2 regions of the Solibacillus daqui genome follow, and region 2 is predicted to be linked to the other one. Evidence: predicted binding sites of a transcription regulator. Region 2 holds the regulator's gene; the other holds the start of a gene.
The links. Region 2 encodes NrdR, which represses ribonucleotide reductase genes. Its sites were predicted from a motif close to AACACNATATATNGTGTT; they were not measured.
Positions count from the first base shown of each region.

Region 1: a site for NrdR is predicted at 2,122-2,139, ahead of O7776_RS12295 (vitamin B12-dependent ribonucleotide reductase). Genes of this name have one in related genera too.

Region 1 is NZ_CP114887.1:2,534,484-2,538,921, forward strand. Features, by position in the region: gene O7776_RS12295 (vitamin B12-dependent ribonucleotide reductase) at 1-2,061, opposite strand, end outside; gene O7776_RS12300 (lipoate--protein ligase family protein) at 2,315-3,094, opposite strand; gene O7776_RS12305 (rhodanese-like domain-containing protein) at 3,249-3,632, shown strand; gene gcvPB (aminomethyl-transferring glycine dehydrogenase subunit GcvPB) at 3,774-4,438, opposite strand, start outside.
Region 2 is NZ_CP114887.1:2,924,146-2,928,583, reverse strand. Features, by position in the region: gene O7776_RS14315 (sulfite exporter TauE/SafE family protein) at 1-445, shown strand, start outside; partial or broken gene O7776_RS20385 (IS91 family transposase) at 574-861, shown strand; gene O7776_RS14310 (glyceraldehyde-3-phosphate dehydrogenase) at 1,101-2,120, shown strand; gene nrdR (transcriptional regulator NrdR) at 2,317-2,784, shown strand; gene O7776_RS14300 (replication initiation and membrane attachment family protein) at 2,802-4,166, shown strand; gene dnaI (primosomal protein DnaI) at 4,169-4,438, shown strand, end outside.

The DNA.
Region 1 (4,438 bases), 390 kb from region 2:
TTTAACGATTTCTGCTTTTACTTCAATAAACTTCCCTAAACGTCCTGAACGGTAATACGTGAAGCTGAAGTATGGCTCAAGTCCTGTTGCAACACCAACCATGGTACCAGTTGATCCAGTCGGTGCAACTGTTAATAGGTGTGAATTGCGAATACCGTTAGCAACTACACCTTCGCGAATATGCTGTGGCATTTTTTTCATGAAACCAGTATGGATAAAGGCTTCACGTAAACGCGCTGTTTCTTCTTCCGTATCACCTTGTAAGAATGGGAAGCTACCACGCTCTGTTGCTAACTCGATTGATTGTTCATACGCAGCAGTTGCAATCGTTTTGAAAATCTCATCAACTAGCTGGTTACCTTCTTCTGAGCCGTATTCTTTTTCGCAATAAATTAAAAGATCGGCCAAGCCCATAACACCTAAACCAACACGGCGTTCGCCAAGGGCTTGCTTTTTGTTATCCTCTAAGAAGTAAGGTGTCGCATCAATTACATTGTCTTGCATACGTACACCGACTTTTACCGTTTCACGTAATGCATCGTAATCAACTGTTTTTGTTTCTTTGTTTGCAAACATCGCTAAGTTTACCGCAGCTAGGTTACAAACAGAATATGGTGCAAGTGGTTGTTCGCCACACGGATTCGTTGCAACGACTTGCTGACCATACGCTTTAGCATTCGTCATGTCGTTAGCATTATCAATGAAGAAAATTCCTGGCTCTGCTGCATAAGTTGCACAAACATTAATTAAATTCCACAGCTCTTTTGCCTTAATTGTGCGGTGAGTGCGTACTGGGTAACCTAGCTTTTCCCACTCGCGAACATCGCCTACTTCATGCCATTTTTCGTTGTATTCTAGCATTTGCTGTGGCGTGTAATTCGCTACATCTGGGAATCGTAATGGGAAATCTTCATTGTTTTCTACCGCATCCATAAATTCTTTCGTTAATGTGACCGAAATATTTGCGCCAGTTAAGAAATCTGGGTTGTGGACTGAGTACGTACCACCATCGCGAAGCTTCGTTTCAGCATCACGAATAATTGCTTCATTAAAGCCACCAAAGCCTTCGATGTTTTTATAATTAACAATCCCTTGATACATCGCGTCTTCTTGCTGAGACAAAGGCTTGAATTTTAATTTTTCTTTTGCTAAACGAATGATTGATTCATCATTTGTATTTTCGATTAAATATCGTAAAATACGTGGATTTTGCATTTTTGAAATGATAAATTCCACAATATCAGGATGCCAATCAGCTAGCATAATCATTTGTGCTCCACGTCTAGAACCACCTTGTTCAACAAGATGCGTTAGCTTAGCAATATCATCCAACCAGCTAACTGAGCCACTTGATTTACCATTAACTCCGCGTGCTAATGTGTTGCGAGGGCGTAGTGTTGAACCATTCGTACCAACACCACCACCGCGGCTCATTATTTCCATTACTTGCTTACGGTGATCACTAATACCTTCACGTGAATCCGCAACAAATGGCATTACGTAACAGTTAAAGAACGTTACTTCAGTTTCAGAGCCAGCGCCATAAATAACGCGCCCTGCTGGTATAAAGTTCATCTTAACTAACTGTTCATAAAATTTTTCAAACCATTCTTGGCGTTTTTCCTCCGTTGTTTCAACAGCGGCTAAGCCCGTTGCATTACGCTTTGCAATTTGCTCATAATAAATTTCGAGCGGCTTTTCAATAATATCTAATGAACGTTCAATTATGCCTGTCGTTTGTTCCTCGCCTTCTAATACATGACGATAATCTTCTTCAATACGAATAGTGGCTGTTTTTTTGTCCTGATTAATAGCCTCGATAATTCCAAGTCCACGCGCTGGGAATTTGGGATCTTGTTTCACAGTTAAGACAACAAAATCTCCTGCTTTTAATGTTTTCTTTTCCGTATCTTTAAAAGAATAACGGTCAATCATGACAAGACGTGAAACTCCTTTATGCGTAATGTGCATATCCGGTGTAATCGGATGCACTTGCGGAAATTGTTCAATATCTTGATTAAGTTGATTGACTGGGATGGATTGTTCTACCACACTTACCACCACATAAGCCCCCTTTGAACGATTTATTAATTTTATAGTCCCCAACAAAAACGAGAATCAAACACAAGATATTGTGTTTGATTCAATAGGACTACCCTATATGTTGAGCTGGATTTATTTACTTAAAAAAGATTACAACATATTTTTTTTTCAAACAAGGTCTTGATTTTTTTGAATTTATGTTAACCTTAAGTATATCAACGTTTCGAGACATAAAAATTTTTTTCAAAAAACTAAAACACATGTTCGTTTTTTATTTTCTATAATTCCACTCATCCGTACAATATTTATTTTTCATTAAATGTTCAACATATTGTTGTTGTGTTTCATTCAATTGATATGGTACAAGTTCAATATCAAGCGCTTCTTTAAAGCCATTTGAAAAAGCTTCAATACAATCCGCAATCGTAAATGGCGTATCAACAAATTGATTCATTGCTACTGCTTTTTCAGGTAATTTTTTTCGCATTCTCTCTTTTGCTTCATCCGACTCAAAATTGAACACGGAAAGTAATAGTTCTTCATCCAAATCTAGTAAAATAGCACCATGTTGCAAAATAACACCTTTTTGACGTGTTTGCGCACTACCCGCAACCTTTTTTCCTTCAACGACTAATTCATACCAGCTTGGTGCATCAAAACAAACTGCACTTTTTGGTTTCTTTAAATCCTCAAATTGTTCCTTCGTCTCTGGCACGCTAAAATACGCCTCTAAGCCAAGTTTTTGGAATCCTAACAAAATCCCTTCACTAATAATACGATAAGCTTCTGTCACCGTTGCAGGCATATTTGGATAGCTTTCCGACACAATAACTGAATAGGTTAGCTCCTGGTCATGTAACACTGCACGACCACCCGTAGGACGACGCACAAAGCCTAAATTTTGTTCTTTCACATTTTGTAAATTAATATCTTTATGCGCTCGCTGGAAGTAACCAATAGACACTGTTGCAGGGTTCCATTCATAAAAACGAATAACTGGTGGAATTTCACCCACACTATGCCAATCTAACAACGCTTCATCTAACGCCATATTATAAGCTGGGTGACACGGACCCGAATTGATAAAATACCATTGTTGTTTCAAAATTTCCTCGCCTCCAATTGTTCATTTTAACAAACTAGCTCGACTATCTCTAGTTATTCTCTTATAATAGAAATTACAGAAAGAAAGGGGCAATAACGCTGTGACAATTTTATACACAATTCTCGTTATCCTAGTTGTGATCGTTGCTTATATCGTGATCAACTCAATGCGCTTAAAAAAAGCCGTAATTAATTTAACACAAGAACAGTTTATCGAAGGCTACCGTAAAGCACAATTAATCGACTTACGCGAACCAAAAGAATTCGAAGCGGGTCATATTTTAGGTGCTCGTAACATTCCTATGACGCAATTAAACAACCGTCATAAAGAAATCCGTCCAGACTTACCAGTTTACCTATACTGTCAAAATACTGGTCGAAGTGCACGTGCAGCCTTAACATTAAAGAAAAAAGGCTACAGCCAAATTTACCAATTACAAGGCGGCTTCAAGACTTGGACTGGTAAAGTAAAATCTAAAAACTAATCCATAAAAACTCTCTAGCATTTTAGAGAGTTTTTTTCATGCACATTTATGAGTTTCTACTATTATATAGTTATTTCGTTAGAAGTCTTACCTGTGAACAAAAAAAGAGCCAGAAGATTCCCTCTGACTCCTAAGTTTTTATTAAACTTCCTGTGCTACTGCTTCAGGTTTTGTGTAACGTAACACTGGTGTACGTGCAGCGCGTGTCTCATCTAAACGGTTTACAACAGTTGTATGAGGCGCTTCTTGCACTAATGCAGGATTATCAATTGTTTCTTGCGCAATTTGAATCATTGCATCACAGAATGCGTCTAATGTTTCTTTAGATTCTGTTTCAGTTGGCTCAATCATAATCCCCTCTTCCACATTTAATGGGAAGTAAACTGTTGGTGGGTGGTAGCCAAAGTCTAACAGACGTTTCGCGATATCAAGTGTACGTACGCCAAGTTTTTTCTGACGACGGCCAGATAAAACAAATTCATGTTTACAATGACGGTTGTATGGTAAATCAAAATGTTCTTCTAAACGACGCATCATGTAGTTGGCGTTTAATACCGCATATTCTGTTACCGCTTTTAATCCGTCTGGACCCATTGAACGAATGTATGTGTATGCACGAACGTTAATACCAAAGTTACCGTAGTATGGTTTTACGCGACCAATTGATTGCGGACGGTTGTAATCGAAGTGGAATGTGCCATCTTCTAATTTCACTAAAACTGGCTTTGGTAAGAATGGAATTAAATCTGCTTTTACCCCTACAGGACCTGAACCAGGACCACCGCCACCGTGTGGACCAGTGAATG
Region 2 (4,438 bases):
GACGGTCATTGCAATATTACTACTTAGCTTTGCATTCGTTACATCTTTCATGGGTAGCGGGAACTTTGATGGGACAGAGCCATTACATGTGAATAAAAAAATAGGTACAGCCTTACTCGGAATTGGTATGTATGACGGGATGTTTGGACCTGGAAGTAGCACGCTTGCAATGTATTTGTATGCTAGTCAAAAAATAGCGTATATCCGAGCGGTGGGTTTAGCTAGAATTGGTGTTTTCGCAAGTTGTTTTGGGGCATCCATTACGTATATCTCGACAGGTAAAATCATTTGGTCACTTACCATTGCATTGATGATTGGGGCAATTGTAGGTGCCCAGTTAGGATTGCGTTTAGCGAGAAAGTTAAAATCAAAACATATTAAGCCGCTCCTAAGGGTAGTGACCGTGTTACTGATTGTACAAATAATGGTAGATTATTTGAAATAATTAGGGCTAAATTATTTCAAAGATAAGAAAGTAAATAAATTGTAACACCCACAGTCTCCGGATTGTGGGTGTTACAATTTGTGGACAAAATAACTATAACAAATCTTCTTTGATTAGAATTCAACAACCAAAAGAAAGTAAAAGTCACACCAGGAATTTTCTTAGTATAACACAGTTGTCTCAAGAGTAACTTAAATCAACAGATACATATGCTTGATACTATGGGTGGCATGACAAGAAAGGTGAATGGATGTGATTTTTCACCATATAAATTATTAAGAAATCAATGGCAAACGGTCGTATTGAAGTTAATTCGATGAGGCATTACAGAACAGGAAAAGAAACGAATTCAACCAAGACGACTACTACAGGCTTTTTCACAAAATGGTAAAAATTTCTATGTTCATGCCCCAAAATAAAACGATTTGCCATCATATTATGAAAAATATGTGGATAAATGAATCGTAACATGATTACATTCTGATTTACTTTGTAAAAGATAAACATCTTTGTTGTAGCTACTCAGCCATTATTATCAGAATATAACAACTTTATGAATGTGCGTAAAATGTGTTCACCTTTTTGAAATATGTGTTATACTAATCAACGAATAAAGAAAACGAATGAAATGTACTTTTAGGAGGATTTAAAAAATATGACAGTTTCTATTGCAATTAATGGTTTCGGCCGTATTGGTCGTATGGTGTTCCGCCAAGCAATGATGCGCGGTGACGTAAATATCGTAGCGGTAAATGCGAGCTACCCATCTGAAACGTTAGCACATTTAATTAAGTATGACACAAATCACGGCGTATTCCCAGGTACTGTCGAAGCTATCGAAGGTGCTTTAATCGTAAACGACAAACGCGTTGAATTAGTAAGCGAACGCGATCCATTAAAATTACCATGGGCTGAAATGGGCGTAGATATCGTAATCGAAGCAACTGGTAAATTTAATGACCGTGCGAAAGCAGCAATGCATTTAGAAGCTGGTGCGAAAAAAGTTATTTTAACTGCTCCAGGTAAAAATGAAGATATTACAGTAGTATTAGGTGTAAATGACGACAAATTAGATTTATCTAAACATGACGTGATTTCAAATGCATCTTGTACAACGAACTGTTTAGCTCCAGTAGTGAAAGTATTAAACGATGAGTTTGGTATCGTAAACGGTTTAATGACGACAGTTCACGCTTACACAAATGATCAAAACAACATTGACAACCCGCATAAAGACTTACGTCGTGCGCGTAACTGTGCTTCGTCAATTATCCCAACTTCAACTGGTGCAGCAAAAGCTTTACGCTTAGTATTACCAGAATTAGATGGCAAAATTCACGGCATGGCATTACGTGTACCAACACCAAACGTTTCGTTAGTAGACTTAGTTGTTGATTTAGAACGTGATGTAACAGTAGAAGAAGTAAATGCTACATTTAAAGCGGCTGCTGATGGCAAAATGAATGGTATTTTAAATTTCAACTTAGAGCCATTAGTATCTTCAGATTACAACACAACAACATTCTCATCTACAGTAGATGGTTTATCAACAATCGTTTTAGGTGACCGTAAAGTAAAAGTAATCGCTTGGTACGACAACGAGTGGGGTTACTCAGCTCGCGTAGTAGACTTAGCAACGAAAATTGCAAACGAATTAGCAGTAGTAAACTCTTAATTTGAAAATTCCTAAGCTTTTTGTAGAACGACTTGTTTCTACAAAAAGCTTTTTTTGATTGTTTATATGCTATGAACACTATATAATTTTAAAGCATTCATTTTGAATACAATATAGACGCGTAGGAATCACTATTTCCATTGCGCGCTTTTTGATATAATAAAGATATTAATTAAACGACTTAGGAGAAAAAACTATGAGATGTCCAGCTTGTCAATACAATGGCACACGTGTTGTTGATTCAAGACCTGTTGATGATAATAAAGAAATTCGTAGACGTCGTGAATGCGAATCATGCAGTTTTCGTTTTACGACATTCGAAAAAATAGAAGAAACACCATTAATTGTTGTGAAAAAGGAAGGCTCACGCGAAGAATTTAGCCGTGAAAAAGTATTGCGTGGTTTAATTCGCGCATGCGAAAAGCGTCCTGTTTCATTAGAGCAGCTAGAAGAACTCGTACTTGCAATTGAAAAAGAGCTTCGTCATTTAGGTAATGCTGAAGTCCGCTCTGAAGATGTGGGGGAAATGGTAATGGACCGACTATCAAAAGTCGATGAAGTTGCCTACGTGCGCTTTGCATCCGTTTACCGTCAATTCAAAGACATTACGGTATTTATCGATGAACTAAAAGAAATTATGACCCGTCAATCGAATTCGAAATAATAAAGGGAGGGACGAAAATGGTTCACTTCAAAGAATTACAGCCTACGGATCATTTTGAAATTACGCTCCCTCACGCACTTTCAACAAATGAACGTCAATTATTAACATTATTTTATCAGCCGTTAATTGGCCCCCCACCTATTAGTTTGTATTTAACGTTGTGGGCAGAAGCAGAAAGCCATAGTGTGCAGGTGATGAACCATTATTATTTAATGCAAGTGTTATCACTACCACTAAAGCAAGTATTTGAAGCGCGTGTAGCGCTAGAAGCAATCGGCCTCCTTCGTACATGGCGTAAAGACGTCGCGGATGGTCGCCATTTTCTCTATGAATTAGTGCGCCCACTTGATGCGGCAAGTTTTTTTAAAGATCCGCTTTTATCGATGTTTTTATTTAGTAAGATCGGAGAAGGGGCTTATCGTAAACTGCGTCAACGCTTTTTAACAATGCCAAATAAGGCTCAATTTGAAGAGGTGACGCGCACATTTACTGATGTGTATCGCCCAATCAATCAAAGCTTACCTATGGACGATTTAGAGATAAATCAAGCGACAACTGGGGATTATCCTTTTTACTATGAGCAATTTGATTTTAAATTATTACAGGCTGGCCTATCGGAGCAATTAATTCCAAGTGCAGCATTAACGCTTGAGGCACGAGATACAATTGCTAAACTTGCATTTTTATACAATTTATCACCGCTTCATATGCAAAAAGTGGTCATCACCGCATTAGATGAGCACAATAAGTTAACGACAGAACGTTTAAAACGAGCAGCAGCAGATTTTTATAAACTGACAGTGTCAACAGATGCGCCAGTGTTAACGAAAGCTTTTGAAAAACAAATAGAAGTAGCTGTTGATGAAAATTTATCAAAAGAGCAAGAACTACTGCAATATTTAGAAACAACGGCACCGGTTCAAGTTTTACGTGATATCAACAACGGCAAAGAACCGATCCCCTCTTCGATACAGCTTGCTGAAGATTTAGTCGTGAAATATGGAATGTCCGTTGGTGTAGTAAACGTTTTATTAGAATACGTTATGCTATCAACAGACATGAAGTTACCTAAGGCTTACGTTGAAAAAATTGCGGACCACTGGAATCGAAAACAGTTAAAAACGGCGAAAGAAGCGATGGAATTGGCACGACAAGAGCGTGATAAGTATTCGCAGTGGAAACAAGAAAGTGCGCAACCAAAACAAACGCAAACGAAAAAGCCAACCTATAATAATCGAAAAAGTGGCCGTGACGAGCAAGTACCAGATTGGTTTTATAAGCGTAATGAGGAACCACTTCAAGATAAGCAACCAGACGGAGCAATCGATTTTGAAAAAGAGCGCTTAAAAATATTACAAAAGCTTGATAGGGCAGGTGAATAGCAATCGAACCAATTAATAATCAATTAAACGAAATTAAAAAGCGTATGCCCTCATTTGAAGAACGTTTTGAAGCAATTCGTCGTGAAACGATCGAACACCCAAAAGTTCAAGAATTTTTACGCGAACATGAGCAGCAAGTAACGAAGGAAATGGTTGAAATTAGCTTACCGAAGCTATTAGAGTATACCGGGCAATCCCTAACATGCTGCGGCTGTGGTAATACGAATCAATGTACTAATTTACTAAAAGGTTATATTCCGAAGTTGTTCATT